Regions from separate parts of the Bacillus sp. FSL K6-0138 genome, predicted to be linked through region 2. Evidence: riboswitches for the same ligand, from Rfam matches in the RefSeq annotation. Region 2 holds a riboswitch; each other region holds the start of a gene.
What was found. A riboswitch is a leader RNA that binds a small molecule or an ion and turns the genes downstream of it on or off. The one in region 2 is predicted to bind S-adenosylmethionine.

Region 1 (4,210 bases), 1.6 Mb from region 2:
GAAATCATTGAAGACTTGCCGCGCGTTTTAGGAAAATACGGATATCGATCTATTGATGAATGCATCGGAAGGAGCTGGAAACATGAACAATACGCCGCCCATCATCGCGCTTGATTTTCCATCCGCACAGGAAACGCTTGCGTTTTTGAAGCGGTTTGACGGAGAAACTCTTTTTGTAAAAGTCGGAATGGAGCTCTTTTATCAGGAAGGTCCTTACATCCTTGAGCAGCTTAAGAAGCAAAACTGCCGGATATTTCTCGACTTAAAGTGCCATGACATTCCGACGACCGTATATAAGGCGATGAAAAGGCTGGCTGGTTTTGGCGTCAGTCTTGTCAATGTGCACGCAGCAGGGGGAAGACGGATGATGGAGGCCGCGCTTGAAGGCCTTGAAGCCGGGACTGTCTCAGGGCAGAAACGGCCGTCATTAATCGCTGTTACACAGCTGACAAGCACGTCGCCTGACATGCTGCAGCATGAGCTTTTGATCGAAACGCCGCTTGAAGAAACCGTTCTTCGCTACAGCAAGCTCGCAGAAGAGAGCGGGCTTGACGGCGTCGTCTGTTCGGTTCACGAAGCGGACCGGATCTGCCTGGAGACGTCTCCTTCCTTTCTGACGGTGACGCCGGGAATCCGGCTTGCCGATGACAATAAGAACGATCAAGTCAGAGTGGCAACGCCAGCCATGGCGAGGGAAAAAGGCGTTTCCGCGATCGTGGTCGGCCGTTCGATCACACAAGCGGAAGATCCGGTTTCGGCTTATCGAAAAATAGTGCTTGAGTGGGAGGGAATCAAAGCATGAAAACAGAAATTGCAAAGCATCTATTAGCAATCAAGGCGGTTTTCCTGCGGCCGAATGAGCCGTTTACATGGGCGAGCGGCATGAAGTCGCCGATTTACTGCGACAACAGGTTGACGCTTTCGTATCCTGAGGTAAGGGATGACATCGCATCAGGCCTTGCCGGGTTGATCAAAGACAAATATCCGGAAGCAGAAATCATTGCGGGCACGGCAACAGCGGGAATTCCTCACGCGGCGCTTGCCGCTGACAGGCTCCGCCTGCCGATGTGCTACGTCAGAAGCAAGCCGAAAGCGCACGGAAAAGGAAATCAAATCGAAGGAGCGGTCAAAAAAGGGCAAAAAGTTGTTGTTATCGAAGATCTGATCTCGACGGGCGGCAGTGTTCTTGAAGCCGTCTCCGCTTTAAATGATGCCGGCTGCGAGGTGCTTGGCGTTGCTGCAATCTTCACGTACGGGCTTCCGAAAGCGGGTATCGCCTTCGATGAAGCGGGCGTCGAATACCATACCCTGACCGACTACGACACGCTGACAGAAGCAGTGCTTGCCGAAGGCTATATCAGCGAAGCAGATGCAGCAAAGCTGAAAGAATGGAAAGCAGATCCGCAATCAACAGCATGGATGAAAATATGAAGAAAGCAGTCGTCTCTTTATGAAGGGGACGGCTTTTTTGATACTCCAAAAAATAGTAAAATCGAACCATTTTTATTTTTTATTAATCCTATAAAAAAAGTCGGGTTGACTTTTATTCGAATTGTGCTAAAATTTAAAAATACAAAAGCAAACTTATCAAGAGCGGTGGAGGGACTGGTCCGATGAAACCCGGCAACCTGCGTGTATTCGTAAGGTGCTACTTCCAGCAAAATGCGCTCATTTTGAGAGATAAGGAATATATAAAGTTCCTCGTCTTTCTTTCACATTTGGAAGAAAGATTTTATTTTTCGGGGCAAAAGGAGGAGCTGGCAATGAAAACGGATGAGCAGCTGGACAAAGCGATCATCACAATGAAAGACATGCTGAAGGATATGAGCTACGGATCCATCACAATCGTTGTCCAGGATGGAAAGGTCATTCAAATCGAAAAAAATGAAAAAATAAGATTGAAATAGCTGACTAGACAAACTAGAGGCGGTTTTCACAGAGTTTTTTTCTGCTGAAAGCCGTTTTTTTGTTGGCAAAAAAAGGGGGAACCGAAAATATTTACTTACAGTACATGGGAAGAACCGACGATCACGTTTCAGGAGGATGATTCTTATAAAGGCGCGCTGTCCGTCCTCAAATGGGCGTACGGCCATTACGGCGATCAGCTCGTATACGCGTGCAGCTTCGGAATCGAAGGGATCGTCCTCATCGATTTAATCTATAAGGTGAAAAAAGACGCCGTCATCGTTTTTCTTGATACAGGGCTTCATTTTAAAGAAACGTATGAAACGATAGAGGCTGTCAAAGAACGATATCCGGGCCTTCAGATTATGATGAAGAAACCGGAACTTACAGTCGAACAGCAGGCTCAGGAATACGGGGACAAACTTTGGGAGACCAACCCGAACCTCTGCTGTGAAATGAGAAAGGTCATCCCTCTCCGCGAGACGCTTTCAGCATATCCGGCATGGCTGTCGGGGCTGCGCCGCGAGCAGTCCGAGGGGCGGAGCAAGACGAACTTTTTAAACAAGGACGATAAATTCAAGTCTATCAAAGTCTGCCCGCTCATCCATTGGACATGGAAGGATATTTGGAGATATGTGACAAAGCACGATCTGCCGTACAATCCGCTTCACGACCAGGGCTATCCGAGCATCGGCTGCGCACCGTGCACGTCGCCGGCCTTTACGATGGACGATCTCCGCTCCGGCCGCTGGAATGGATTGAATAAAACAGAATGCGGATTACACGAGTAAGGAGATGAGTCATGGAACTTGCCGCCATTATATTTAGCCTGTTTTTTGCGATGAATATCGGTGCGAGCGGTGCAGCGGCCTCTATGGGCATCGCCTACGGGTCGGAAGCTGTGAAAAAACAGTTTCACGCGCTTCTGATCTGTGCGGCCGGCATTCTTCTCGGAGCCGTCATCGGCGGAGGGGAAGTCGTCAAAACGATCAGCTCAGGGATCATTCCCGAACGGGTGATTACGCTTGAAATCGTCTGCATCATCATCGGATCCGCGGCTTTGTCGCTCTTTATCGCAAATGTTCTCGGAATTCCTTTATCGACAAGTGAAGTGACAGTCGGATCTGTCGTCGGTGTAGGTGTCGCGTATCAAGTATTGTATGTCAAATCTTTGACGGTGATTGTCGCGTTTTGGGTGATTATCCCTTTTATCGCGTTTTGTTTTACTTACGTGATGGCCAAGATCATGAAAAAGATGGTCAAACCGGCCTCAGGAAAAAAACTTCAGATCTTGACGGCCGTTCTGGTCATTGCCGGTTTTATGGAAGCTTTCTCGGCGGGAATGAACAATGTCGCAAACGCTGTTGGGCCGCTGGTGGCGGCGCATGTTTTGACCGTCGGCCAAGGTACGCTGTACGGCGGGGTGTTTGTCGCGCTCGGCGCCCTTTTGTTGGGCCGGCGCGTCCTTGAAACAAACGGCAAAAAGATCACCAGATTCTCCAAAGGAGAGGGGATCCTTCTTTCGGGGACAGGATCGGGCCTTGTCATTATCAGTTCTATTTTCGGCCTTCCGGTTCCGCTCACGCAAGTGACATCATCTTCTATTATAGGGATGGGAATGGCGAAAAACGGCGGCAATGTTTTTCATAAACAGGTGGTCAAAACGATGCTGAAAGTGTGGATCGTTTCGCCATTTCTTTCCTTGAGCCTGTCTTATATGCTGGTCAGCCTTTTCTTAAAAGGAGACTACTATTCTCTCATCGTCGTCACGAGCGTTCTTCTTGCATCAGTCGGAACGATCAGCCTGATGAGAGCAGTGAAAAAGGAACACAGCTCCGTCCATGAACAGGGCGGGGGAATTTAAACACCAAGTAGGGGGAAATAAAGTTATGAGTTTAGCGCCACACGGCGGTGTATTGGTTAACCGCGTCAATGAAGCATACGATGTGAAACATATCGGACCTGAAATCGAACTTGACCTGATCGCATTTGCCGATCTCGAATTGATCGGGATCGGGGCGTACAGCCCGATCGAAGGCTTCCTTACGGAAAAAGACTACCTTTCTGTCGTAGAAACGATGAGGCTTGCGAGCGGCGATGTTTGGACGCTTCCGATCAGCCTTCCCGTTGACGGACAAAAAGCCGCCGAATTCAAAACGGGCGACACCGTCCGCCTCACATACGGGGGAGAAACATACGGGGTCATTGAAATCGAAGACATCTACAAGCCCAATAAGAAAAAAGAAGCTGTGAACGTCTATAAAACTGACGATCTGAACCATCCGGGCGTCAAAAAATTGTTCGA
Region 2 (4,210 bases):
CGGCTTCATGGCCGTATCAAGCGCTTCTTCCCACGTCATGTCTGCTTCCGTAAAGCAGATGTGTTCCTCTGAAAACGGAAAAAGGCTTTTTGCATCGGTTCTTTCATCTGCAGCCGGCGGCGGTTGATTAAAAAACGAAACGATTTTTTCTCTTACAGCCGTGTAGTCTTTCTGATCGATATAATCCTTTAAATGAAACATTAATTCGAGCGCCTTCTTTTCGCTGTCCTGGTCGATATACATTTGGATCTCTTTTTTTAATAAAAAGCGGTCTTTCTCATTTAAAATCGGGTCGACCAAAAACGTTTTCTTCCCTGTATTTAAAGGCACGGTCGAAAAAATAAAATCGACTGTTTCTTCGTATTTCTTAAAATTTCGTTCGGCATATGCGCCGATAAACTGAAAATGGGGAAACATTCCTTTTAACGTTTCAAGCAGAAGCTTTGAGACAGATACCCCGTTGCGGCAGACGACCAAAGCTTTAAAGACAAAATCCTTCTCCGCTTTTGTTTGATTCATCCATGCCTGTACGATCATTGCGATATAAACAATCTCTTCCTGTGACAGCGGCACCCTGACGACTCTTTCGATCGGAAAAACAGACTTCGCAACGATCGAATAAATCGGCGAAAATTCGCGGATAAACTGATCCTTCAAGGGATTTTCGACATTCAGCCCCATCTTTGTTCTGTAAACGGCCGGGCGCAGGTGCAAAAGGAGCCTGTTTTTCAGTTCCGCTTTGTTCACTAGGTCTGTTGCAAGCTGACCTTCAAGCAGATCGAGAAATTCGTTGACGGCATCGACAAGGCCACTGCTGCCCGAAATATCGAGGGCGGATTCGAGCCGGTTTGAGGAAAGCACCTGCAGAGACAAATACAATTGATCTTTTTCGCTTAAATCGGGTATGTCCCAAAAGATGTTTTTCAGGCACTTATATTCCCTTGTATTGATGACATCCGACTCTTCGATCTCCAGCGTCCATTCATGCTTGCACGCCTTGATGCGCCTGATGAGCAAGAAGAGCACGATCGGCAAATCTTCAATCTGCTCATCAGTCAGCGATATCGAAAGCTTTTCTTCGGCTTTCATCAAGCGCTTTCTTAAAAAGAACAGCTCCTTTTGATCGACGAGTCCTTTTCTCTCTAATAGTGCCGCCCCGGCGTCATGCATCAGCAGTTTTTTTGTCTCGATCACAAGCCGCTTTCGGATATGATATTCAGAACCTATCAGCTGATACCCGCCTTTCCTGGAGTACGTCAAATCGATAGATTCATTTTTTAAAGATTCCTTGATCGTTTTGATGTCATGCAGCATCGTATTTTTGCTGACAGCTGCGAAATCGGCCAATTCCTTTAAAGAATCAGAGGCCGGATTTGCGCCGAGTTTAATGATGACCAGGCTTGTTCTGCATTCGGGCGGGATGTAATCAAGTTCAATAAACGCCGGCTTTTTCAGCATGTTATACAGGTAAGCCCTCGTTCTTTCGGTTATCACAATGGAGCCGTCTTCTCGGGCGATTTGGATCAAATCTAATTTTTGTTTTCCGATATGGTCATTCAACTCTCGGATATGGCTGCAAATCGCGCTTTTCTTTTGGCTGATCTCTTTTTCTATCCAATCAACCGAAGAAGAGCGATTCATCACCAAATGAAGGACGACGTCTTTTAATTTGCTCTTCATCTTTCCCCCCCTTTAATAATCCCGTCCTTAGTTTTATTATATTTTTTTATCGCCCGGAAATATGGAGATTGAACACAATTGAGAAAACGCTTTCAAATGAGAGTTGTGATGAACCGTGTTCATCTTGAAATGGGAAAACCATATCAAAACCCATTGACATTTTCGCAAAAAGTATTAATATTAAAATTATTATAAAAATCGCATAAAAAGGTTTTCCTTATCAAGAGTGGTGGAGGGACTGGCCCTGTGAAGCCCGGCAACCGCTGTCTTTTTGACAGAATGGTGCTAATTCCTTAAGAGCACGGCTGTGCTCTTGAAGATAAGGAGGAGATTGTCTGCCAAGCTCTTCCTTATCGGGAAGAGCTTTTTTATGTTAATAAAGAAAGAGGGATGAAGCATGACACAATCAACCGATGTACTGCAGCAAACGCCAGGAAGAAAAATAGGACCGTTCAGGGCGGACCAGGTGGGCAGCCTGCTCAGGTCTGAGCCTGTTAAAAAAGCGCGCCTGCAAAAAGCAAACGGGGAAATTACCGCGGAACAATTGCGTGAAGTTGAAAACGAAGAGATCAAACGCATTGTCGAAAAACAAAAAGAAATCGGCCTGAAAGCCGTAACAGACGGCGAATTCCGCCGCTCATGGTGGCATTTCGATTTTCTCGAAGGTCTTGACGGTGTTGAAGGCTATGTAGCGGACAAAGGTATTCAATTTCACAATGTCGTAACGAAACCGCGCGGCATAAAAGTAACCGACAAAGTCGACTTTACAAACCATCCGATGCTGGAAGATTATAAGTTTCTTCATAGTATTGCGGGAACGCATACGCCGAAAATGACGATCCCGAGCCCGAATATGCTGTTTTTCAGAGGAAAGCTGGAAGAAAGCCCGTACGAGGATCTGGATGAATTCCACCACGATGTGGCGCAGGCTTACAAAAAAGCGATCCGCGCGTTCTACGATGCCGGCTGCCGCTATTTGCAGCTTGATGACACTGCCTGGTCCGTATTTTTCTCAGAAAAGGGACATGAGCAAATCAAGGCGTTCGGCCGCCAGCCTGATGAGCTGCGCCAGTCCTTCGCCAATACGATCAACGAAGCAATCGAAGGACGTCCGGATGATTTGACTGTCACAATGCATATTTGCCGCGGAAACTTCCAGTCAACATGGGTGGCAGAAGGCGGATACGACGCCGCTGCTGAAACGATTTTCGACGGACTGAACCTTGACGGGCTCTTCCTTGAATTCGATGATGAGCGCTCCGGCGGATTTGAACCGCTTCGCTTCGTGAAACGGAAAGACCTGCAAATCGTCCTCGGCTTAATTACATCTAAATTCGGAGAGCTTGAAAACCCGGATGATATTAAGCGGCGCATTGAAGAGGCGTCCCGATATGTCGACCTGAACCAGCTGTGCTTAAGCCCGCAGTGCGGCTTTGCTTCAACGGAAGAAGGCAACCTGCTGACCGAAGAACAGCAGTGGGAAAAACTGCGCCACGTGATCGAAATTGCCGAAGACGTTTGGAAATAAATAAGGACATGTTTCAAGCCATACCTGATATTGATCTGCACCCTGTCAAGTAGACAGTGGAAATAACTAAAACACACTAGACGGCTTTAGCCCTGTATTCCACTGGGCTGAGGCCGTTTAGTTTTTCTTGTAGACGATCGTGGTTGTAAAAGTGGATATATTCATCAATTGCGCTTTGAAGTGCCTCAAATGTCTCGTACGAATTCCGTCTGTATTTCTCGCATTTTAATTTCCCCCAAAACGACTCAATGGGGCCGTTATCAATACAGCGGCCGACGCGGGACATACTCTGTGTCATATTTGCGTTTTCAATCATCCTTCTAAACTGGTGGGACGTGTATTGAAAACCTCTGTCGCTGTGAAGGAGAGGACGTGCGTTTGGGGCTGCCTCAAGCGCTTGGTTCAAGGTTTTAAACACAAGGGCGTTATTATTGGATTTCCCCAGCACATAAGACACGACCATTCCCTCATGAAGATCTAAAATGGCACTGAGGTACGCTTTCCGATGGCCGTATTTTAGCTCTGTCACATCAGTCACCCATTTTTGATTTGGTTTGTCCGCTTTAAACTCTCGATTCAGGATATTTTCGGACACATGTTGAGGCGTCGCTTTGCCGTAACGTTTTTTCTTCCGCCGAATGACACACTCCAGCTTGGCAATTTTCATCAGCCGATAGATGCGCTTATGATTGAGGCGCTCTTTAAAGCGGCGGTTCATGTTTAAGGTCATTCTGCGGTATCCGTAGATACCGCCAATTTGTTCGTGAAGTAGCGCCATTTTGGCGATAATCTTTTCATTCTGTTTTTCTCTCGCTGAAGGTACTCGGCTCCTCCATTTGTAATACCCCTGGCGCGAAACTTCGGCAATCTCACATAACATTTGGACAGAAAAGCCTTCTTTTCGATTCAGCTCTAAAATGGCGAGATATCGATCTTCGTACCGAACCTGACTTAGAACCGCCTCCTTTTGATCTCTTCCAACTTTTTTAAGAACGCATTCTC
Region 3 (4,210 bases), 1.2 Mb from region 2:
CACGACATCAACCCCAAGCTCAAGCGGCCGCTGAAGCGCCGGGGTCATGAACGTGTTGTCAAGGAATGTCAGGCAGCCGTGCGCTTTTGCAAGCTTGACGACGCCTCTGATATCCGTAATCCCGAGCGTCGGATTTGAAGGTGTTTCAAGGTAGATGACTTTTGTGTTTTCCTTGATGTTTAAGGCAATTTCATTCAGATCGGTCATATCGACGAATGTATGCTCAATGCCGAAGCGGCTCAGCACCTCTGTAATCATCCGGTATGTGCCCCCGTACACATCTTTTGTGACAAGAACGTGATCCCCTTTTGACAAAAGCAAAAAGGCGGTAGAGATGGCGGCCATTCCCGAAGAAAAAGCAAAGCCGCGCGTCCCGCCTTCAAGCTCTGCGATCGCGTCTTCAAGCGCTTTTCTCGTCGGGGTTCCGGAACGGCTGTAATCGTATTCGCCAAACTGGTTAAAAGACGCCTGGTGAAAGGTCGATGCATGCTGGATCGGCACGCTGACTGCTCCGGTCGCCGCATCCGTTTTCGCCTGGTTGTGTACGAGTTTTGTTTCGAGCGTCCAGTTACCCTTCGTCATGCCTGCACTGCCTCCTCTTTTACTTTTTGCAATGCCTGCTTCAGGTCATGCTTCAAGTCGGATACGTGTTCGATTCCGACGGAAAAGCGCAGCAGCCTGTTGCAGACGCCGCCGGCGATCCGGATGTCCTCAGGGATATCCATATGGGTCTGCGTCGCCGGATACGTGATAAAGCTTTCCACCCCGCCGAGGCTTTCGGCAAAGCAAATCGTTTGCAAGCTTTTCAAAAACGGGTTGACCCATTCTTCCTTTTGAACGCGGAATGACAGCATGCCGCCCCTTCCCGGGTAAAGAACGTCTGCAACTTCTTCCTGCTCCTCTAAAAATGAGGCGAGCTCCCGGGCGTTTTCCTCGTGCTGCTTCATTCTGAGGGCGAGCGTTTTCATCCCTCTCATCAAGAGCCACGAATCAAACGGGGACAAAACCGCGCCGATCGCGTTTTGATGCTGAAACATTTCCTCTGACAGCTCTTCTCCTTTCGCGACAACGAGCCCTGCCAATAGGTCGTTGTGTCCGCCGAGGTACTTTGTTGCACTGTGAATGACAAGATCGGCGCCAAGTTCAATCGGCCGCTGCAATACCGGAGTGTAAAACGTATTGTCGACAATCAGCAGCAAGTCGTGCTCCTTGGCGATTTTCGCGACTTTTTTGATATCGGTTTCCTTCATTAACGGATTTGTCGGAGTTTCTACAAAAAGGGCCTTTGTGTTTTCCGTAATTTTTGACTTGATACAGTCTTCGTCTGAAAAATCGTCGTACAAAAAGCGCAGCCCGTATTTTTTCCATTCGTTTTCAAACAGGCGGTATGTCCCTCCGTACAAATCCGAGGAAACGATCAGTTCGTCTCCGCTTTGAAACAGCGCCATAATCGTTTGAATGGCGGCCATGCCGGAGCTGAACGCAAAGCCGCGCGTCCCTCCCTCAAGCTTTGCGATCGCGTCTTCGACAAGCTGTCTTGTCGGATTTTTTGTACGAATATAGTCAAACCCCGTGGATTCTCCGATTCCTCTGTGCCTGTAAGCGGAGGAGAAATAAACCGGGGGATTGACGGTTCCTGTTATTTCATCACTGCGGTTTCCGATTTGCGCCAGTGTTGTTTGTACATGTTCAGTCATATGACACCATCCTTTAAAAAGTAAAAACCCCTTCTTCATAAGAAGAAGGGGTATTATTCGCTTCTTCTTATCTTCCAAGCATAACGCTTGCTGGATTTAGCACCTTGGTGCACTGACATCGTCAAGTGCAACAGGTTGCTGAGGTTTCAAAGGGCCAGTCCCTCCACCTCTCGTGATAAGAAAGTGTTTAATTTTCTGATTGTTCTTTACTTTACCCCAATTCAGGAGAATTTTCAAGAGTCTTTTTTCAATCTTTATGCAGGCAGTTTTGGCGTCCCTTTCCCCATAAGTTTAAGTACAAGATACAGCTTAGCTTATGATACATTTAAATAAAGAGGTGATAAAATGATAGAAATCATTTATGGTACGGATGCCCTCGAAGGCTCTTGTTACATAGAGATTCTTCCGGATAAATACCGGGGCAAGTGTTGGAACACGTCTTCGATTTACTTTACAGGAGACAACTTCGGCTATATGATGCCAGCCTTTGAAAAGTGCTATAAACCATTCGATTATTTTGCTTTCAATGAAATGGATACAGATACTTGGAAGTTGATTATGAAGGAATTGGAAGTAATGAAGCAAAATTTAATCAATGATCCCGACCCGCATTCATTGAAAGATGTTTTAGGGTTTCCGTTCGTTTACTCGGAGGAAGAGTTTTTGGAAAACCATCAAGCAAACATCAAACAGCTGATCTCAATGATCTCCGAATTTCAAACGTGGATAGAGGAAAAAAGCGATTCAACTCAGTTTATATCCGTGTTAGGAATGTAAAAGAGGTGAATATATAAAACTCCCTTTGACAAATCATGAACGGGCCAACTTAAGGGCAGCCAAGATAAAATTAAAAGATACGGCAGAGATGGAGATTGCAGACCTTGCCAAGACGCTCGGCTCCCCTCTAGATCGGGCGGAATACATAAAAGCGCTCGCCCAGTTTCAAACGGTTCCTTCAATTGGGCCGAAGATGGCCCAATGTGCCGTTGATCTCGGCTTTTATTCTCTTGATGACATAAAGAATGAAACAGGCGCTGATTTGCTAAACCGTTTGGAAGAACTTAAAGGCTGCTGGGAAGACCCTTGTGTAGAGGATTCCTTGCGATGCATCGTCCATCACGCCAATCATCGTGGCAGCGACAAAAACTGGTGGGACCTTCACTGCTGACAGAAAAAGATACCGTGAACAATACGGCTATCCTGCGGAAAGACCTTCCGCCCCCTGCTATGAGAAGAATAGCTGAAACTATGGAACCCGCTGAAAATGACACTTAAAAAGAGAATTTTCGCGCCATTCGTGATACAATGTATGGAAACGTTAACAACCTACTTTCTGGAGGAGTTCATCTTGGCCATAAAAACAGGAGTCATTCAGGAAAAAACGCTTTTTTCGGAAGAGCTTGGCGAAGAAATGGAGCTTTTGGTTTATTTGCCAGCCAGCTATTCCCCGCTCTACAAATATCACGTTATCATCGCACAGGATGGTCACGACTATTTCCGCCTGGGGCGCATCAGCCGGCAGATCGAAGAGCTGATAAAAAACGGCGAAATCGAACGGTGCATCGTGATCGGCGTCCCTTACAAAAACGTGCAGGAAAGAAGGCGTACATACCATCCGGAGGGAACGAAATTTGAAGCTTATAAACGCTTTTTGGCCCATGAACTGGTTCCTTTCACAGACCGCGAGTATCCGACATATCAAGTCGGATCGGGCAGGACGCTGATCGGCGATTCCCTCGGGGCGACGGTCTCCCTCATGACAGCTCTCGAGTATCCGAATATGTTTGGAAACGTCATCATGCAGTCACCTTACGTCGACAGTCATGTGCTCGAAAAAGTTGCGGATGCCGATTCCCTGCAGCTCATTTCGATCTATCATCAAATCGGCACAAAAGAAACCGCGGTCAAAACGACAGACGACCAGATACTCGATTTCACAGCTCCTAATGAACAGCTGAAAGAACTGCTTCAAAAAAAGAACACGAACTATCACTTTGAAACATTCGACGGAGACCATAAATGGACATACTGGCAGCCGTTAATCACGCCCGCTTTAAAAAAAATGCTCTAGCTCTCCGAATAAAAGCCTTTCTTTGTTATACTAAGACCATACAAATTGTCTAAGGAGGGAACAAAATGAAATACGGTATTGTGTTATTTCCATCAAAAAAACTTCAGGACATTGCAAATTCCTACCGGAAACGCTATGATCCGAATTACGCCTTAATCCCGCCTCATCTCACATTAAGAGCGCCATTTGAATCGTCCGAAGAAGACATCGGCAAAGTCGTTGCACACCTGAGGGAGCTTTCAAAAGAGATGGCGCCGGTCACACTGAAGATTACAAAGTTCAGCTCTTTTGCCCCGGTTAATAACGTAATTTATATGAAAGCGGAACCGACACGGGAATTAACCGAGCTGCACGAAAAAATGTACAGCGGCGTTTTGGAAGGCAAACCGGAGTATGCGTTTGTTCCCCATGTGACGATTGCCCAAAACCTTTCCGATGATGA
Region 4 (4,210 bases), 1.4 Mb from region 2:
AACTGACAGTCTATGCGGACAACTTTGAACATGTCGATCAGCTCACGAAAGATATGGAAGACAAAGGCTTCTTCGTCGATTCTGTCACGAAAAAGCTGGACAGCGTCAACCTGCTTTTTATGGCTTTTAAAATCGGACTGATTTTCGTCGGGGTAATCGCCGTATTGATTTCTGCGATCGGCATTTTCAACACGATGACAATGGCCGTCACGGAGCGGACCCAGGAGATCGGAATTATGAAAGCGATCGGTGCGAGTCCGAACGTCATCCGCAAAATGTTTTTAATGGAAAGCGCCTATATCGGCTTCATCGGATCTGTATTCGGCGTTATCATCTCATACGGTGTCAGCTTCCTGGTGAACAAGCTTCTCCCCGTGATTTTGTCATCGGTTTCCCAAGGCGAAGGGAGCGCACAGGATTTCAGCATCACGTTCTCCTATATTCCGGTGAGCCTTGTCATCATTGCGACTGTCATCAGTATGGGGGTTGCAATTCTGTCAGGATTGAATCCGGCCGTCAAAGCGACGAGAACGAACGTGCTGACTGCGTTAAGAAGAGAATTATAGAAAGAAAGCCGGCAGCGCGCCGGCTTTTTTAACGTTTTGGCGGTCTGTATCCCGCGTCTTGTGCTTCCTGTTCAGAACAAAACCATTGGACGACGTTTTTCGTGCGGTCATAGTATGTACTTCTAGGCGTATGATAAATTTTGTTGACGCTTCCCTTAATGTTGCACTCCTGACTGTGCTCTGCGGTCTTTTTGGAAGAGCCTGAGCTTTTATTCTGCCCGGCTGAAGCAGCTTCTGTTTGCTTATCTGCCTGGGCCTGCTTCGTTTTTGCGCTGTTCTTTTGGACGCCTGCCAGTTTTTTCTCTGCTGATTTCTTATCTTTCGCGAGCTTGTCCTTTTCTTTGAGCAGGTTCTCATTTTCTTTTTTTAACGTTTCGTTCTCCGTTTTTACGGATGCCAATGTTTCATTCGTTTCTTGAATCCGCTCTTTTAATGATTTGATTTCGTTTGAAAGAGACGTTTTCTCAGACGTCAATTCTTTGATTTGAGCCGTCTGTTCTTTCGTTTCGTTTTCCCCGGCGTATGTTTTCTGATCCGTATAAGGTGATGTCGCAGCGCAAAGGAGAAAACCGCCTATCAGAAAGGGATAAAAGATTTTTTTGGAGAATCGTTTGTCAGGCGAAAAGAACTTTTTTCTGATCAAATGAAAAACAGCATAGCCGAGCGAAAAAATGATGGAAAAAAATCCGATTGCATAGAAAAATTCCATTTTTGGGTCTCCTTTCTTCTTGTATTCATATTTTAACTCATTAAGTTGAAAAAGTTCTTGCAAATCTCAATATTCATACGTAGAATGAAGGGAATCAAATATGTAACTTATGAAGAGAGATGGAGGGACTGGCCCTGTGAAATCTCAGCAACCTGCATAAGCAAGGTGCTAAATCCAGCAGAATGTCAGACGCATTCTGAAAGATAAGTGATCGACTCTTTCAGGCGGACTGGAAGAGTTTTTTTATGTTGAGGAGGAGATTGGAATGAAGAAATGGACAAAATTGTGGGGAACACTTGCATTGGCGGGAACACTTGCCCTTCTTGCCGCATGCGGAAACAGCGCGGCAAACGGAAGCAAGGCGATTAAAATCGGTGCAACCGCAGGCCCTTATTACGATATGGTCACAAAAGCGATTAAGCCTGAGCTTGAGAAAAAAGGCTATCAAGTGGATGTCGTTCAATTTACAGATTATGTGCAGCCGAATACGGCATTGACGGAAGGCGAGCTTGACGCCAATTTGTTTCAGCATGAAGTCTTTATGAAAGCTTACAATAAGGAAAACAACAAAGATCTCGCCGCTCTGATTTCGGTGCCGACCGCACCGATGGGTCTGTACTCATCCAAGTATAAATCGCTAAAAGAGGTCAAGGCGGGGGCACAAGTAGCTATACCGAATGATCCGGCTAACGCTGCCAGGGCGTTTTTAACGCTTAAGGATCAAGGATTGATCAAGCTGAAGGACGGCATCGATACATTGAAAGCTTCTGAACGCGATATCACGGACAATCCGAAAAAGCTGACGTTTAAGCAGCTCGAATCCGCCAACCTGCCAAGGGCGGTTGAAGATCTTGACATCGCCGCCGTACCGGGCAATTTCGCCCTGTCTGCCAGCATGAAGTTGCAGGATGCCCTTGCGCTTGAAAACATGCCTGACCGCTACCGCAACCAAATCGTTGTCGACGGAAAAAACAAAGATAAACCATTCGCCAAAGATTTAAAAGAAGCGGTCAAATCGGAGGCTTTCGAAAAAACGATCGACAAAGAATTCGCCGGATTCGGAAAGCCGAAATGGATGACCGAATAGCGGCATGCGAACATACAGCTTCTAACGGCAACGTAGATGCCGCTGTGCCGGTTTCTAATCTCAAGACATACATGTCATCGGACAGCCTCAGGGAGCCGGCATCTTGCCGGCTTTTTTTCGTTCTTCGCTTTCTGTTCCATAGGACGACGTTTTCCAGGGGAGCGGGAGAACCGCCGAAAAACAGATTGCATATAAAACGAAGTGCGAAATCGCCGATAGAAAAAAGGAAAGCTGAAATTCCGATTATTATGATCGATTCAATATGGACCGGTTCTCCCGAATCTGCGAACTTTTTCCGCTTTTTTATGATAGGAGGCGTTTGACGTGATAAAATTTTCGGCCTTAACAGGCGCGCTTGGGGTGGCAGGAGTGATTACGCTCATCATTTCATGTGCAAACGGAACAGAAAGCGGCAGCCGGACGATTAAAATCGGTTCTGCTGAAGAACAGTATTTTGATATTCAGTCCGCAAAAACGGCTGGATTTGCGGCATTCTTTCAGCCGAATCGCGGGGAAAAGCCTTACGCCGGTCAGTTTCAAAACGGGGTGTTTGCGGAATTTCAAAATAAGAAACATGACAAAAAAACCGGCTGTTTTATGGGGGAGCCGGGTTCGCCAATGGACGTAAGAAACGGGGCTGAACGTCCGCCGGCATTCGAACAGCCAGGAACTGTAAAACATCCGCGGGACGGGAGCGGTGCTGAGCCGGACAGGATAAAAATCCACGATGGCCCGGACCCTGAATACAAACCCCGCCCCATCTAAGCAGCGGAGATTAAAGTATTTTTCTGAATATTATAAAAAATACCCTTTCTAAAAAGGGGTTTTTTTATGAAGGAAAACCGAATTCCCTCCATTGAAAAAAATGGCCAAAACGAATAGAATCTAGAAGGAACGAAAATCAGAAAGAAGGAAAACACAGTGCCGCGTACGTTATGGATGCTGATCATCGGGATGTTTATCAATGTAACGGGGTCTTCTTTTTTGTGGCCTTTGAACACTATCTATATTCACGACCATTTAGGGAAATCGTTAACCGCAGCCGGATTTGTATTGATGCTCAACTCCGGAGCCAATGTCATCGGAAATTTATGCGGCGGTTATTTGTTTGATAAAATCGGCGGTTTCAAATCCGTCATTATCGGAATCGTGATCACGTTTGTCAGCCTTTCCGCCCTCGTGTTTTTTCATGGCTGGACGGCTTATATCCTCTTGTTGACAGCTGTCGGATTCGGGTCGGGTGTTGTGTTTCCGGCATGCTACGCAATGGCCGGAGCGGTTTGGCCCGAAGGCGGCAGAAAGGCTTTTAATGCCGTGTATGTAGCGCAAAATGCCGGGGTCGCTGTCGGTTCCGCGCTTGGGGGAGTCGTTGCATCATTTTCATTCGCTTACGTCTTTTTTGCGAATGCGATGCTTTATGCCGTTTTTTTCGCGATTGCATGTTTTGGATTCAGACATATCCGCACAGAACGTGCAGTACAGTCATCCGTTGTAGATCATGCTGCCGGCGCAAGCGGAAAATCAAGATTTTCAGCCCTCATGCTCGTATGTACGGGCTATCTTCTCGGCTGGGTCGCTTATTCCCAATGGTCTTCAACGATCGCTTCACATACGCAGGATCTCGGCATATCGCTCGGGCAGTACAGTCTGCTATGGACGGTCAACGGTGCGCTCATCGTCCTGGGTCAGCCGCTTACCGGAATGTTTGTCCACAGATTCGCCAGTTCGCTAAAAAAACAAATCGTGAGCGGATTCATCATTTTTATGTTTGCTTACGGCATGCTGTTTGCCGCTGAATCTTTCCGGGTTTTCCTCGGCGCGATGATCGTGCTGACGCTCGGGGAAATG

Region 1: another riboswitch for S-adenosylmethionine. It lies ahead of MHB78_RS15355 (YezD family protein); the one in region 2 lies ahead of MHB78_RS23370 (5-methyltetrahydropteroyltriglutamate--homocysteine S-methyltransferase).
Region 3: another riboswitch for S-adenosylmethionine. It lies ahead of MHB78_RS17150 (methionine biosynthesis PLP-dependent protein); the one in region 2 lies ahead of MHB78_RS23370 (5-methyltetrahydropteroyltriglutamate--homocysteine S-methyltransferase).
Region 4: another riboswitch for S-adenosylmethionine. It lies ahead of MHB78_RS06785 (MetQ/NlpA family ABC transporter substrate-binding protein); the one in region 2 lies ahead of MHB78_RS23370 (5-methyltetrahydropteroyltriglutamate--homocysteine S-methyltransferase).

What each region holds. Positions count from the first base shown of each region.
Region 1 covers NZ_CP150286.1:2,880,880-2,885,089, reverse strand. Annotated here, with positions in the region: gene MHB78_RS15370 (dihydroorotate dehydrogenase) at 1-114, shown strand, start outside; gene pyrF (orotidine-5'-phosphate decarboxylase) at 83-802, shown strand; gene pyrE (orotate phosphoribosyltransferase) at 799-1,431, shown strand; SAM riboswitch class I at 1,582-1,687, shown strand; gene MHB78_RS15355 (YezD family protein) at 1,764-1,907, shown strand; gene MHB78_RS15350 (phosphoadenylyl-sulfate reductase) at 1,995-2,696, shown strand; gene MHB78_RS15345 (inorganic phosphate transporter) at 2,708-3,769, shown strand; gene sat (sulfate adenylyltransferase) at 3,795-4,210, shown strand, end outside.
Region 2 covers NZ_CP150286.1:4,462,857-4,467,066, forward strand. Annotated here, with positions in the region: gene MHB78_RS23365 (BglG family transcription antiterminator) at 1-1,680, opposite strand, end outside; SAM riboswitch class I at 1,895-2,006, shown strand; gene MHB78_RS23370 (5-methyltetrahydropteroyltriglutamate--homocysteine S-methyltransferase) at 2,078-3,208, shown strand; one part of gene MHB78_RS23375 (IS3 family transposase) at 3,285-4,183, opposite strand; one part of gene MHB78_RS23375 (IS3 family transposase) at 4,183-4,210, opposite strand, start outside.
Region 3 covers NZ_CP150286.1:3,232,150-3,236,359, forward strand. Annotated here, with positions in the region: gene metC (cystathionine beta-lyase) at 1-582, opposite strand, end outside; gene MHB78_RS17150 (methionine biosynthesis PLP-dependent protein) at 579-1,697, opposite strand; SAM riboswitch class I at 1,762-1,879, opposite strand; gene MHB78_RS17155 (hypothetical protein) at 2,043-2,474, shown strand; gene MHB78_RS17160 (helix-hairpin-helix domain-containing protein) at 2,563-2,865, shown strand; gene MHB78_RS17165 (esterase family protein) at 3,046-3,768, shown strand; gene MHB78_RS17170 (YjcG family protein) at 3,834-4,210, shown strand, end outside.
Region 4 covers NZ_CP150286.1:1,221,577-1,225,786, forward strand. Annotated here, with positions in the region: gene MHB78_RS06775 (ABC transporter permease) at 1-566, shown strand, start outside; gene MHB78_RS06780 (hypothetical protein) at 595-1,275, opposite strand; SAM riboswitch class I at 1,380-1,485, shown strand; gene MHB78_RS06785 (MetQ/NlpA family ABC transporter substrate-binding protein) at 1,541-2,362, shown strand; gene MHB78_RS06790 (hypothetical protein) at 2,687-3,127, shown strand; gene MHB78_RS06795 (MFS transporter) at 3,284-4,210, shown strand, end outside.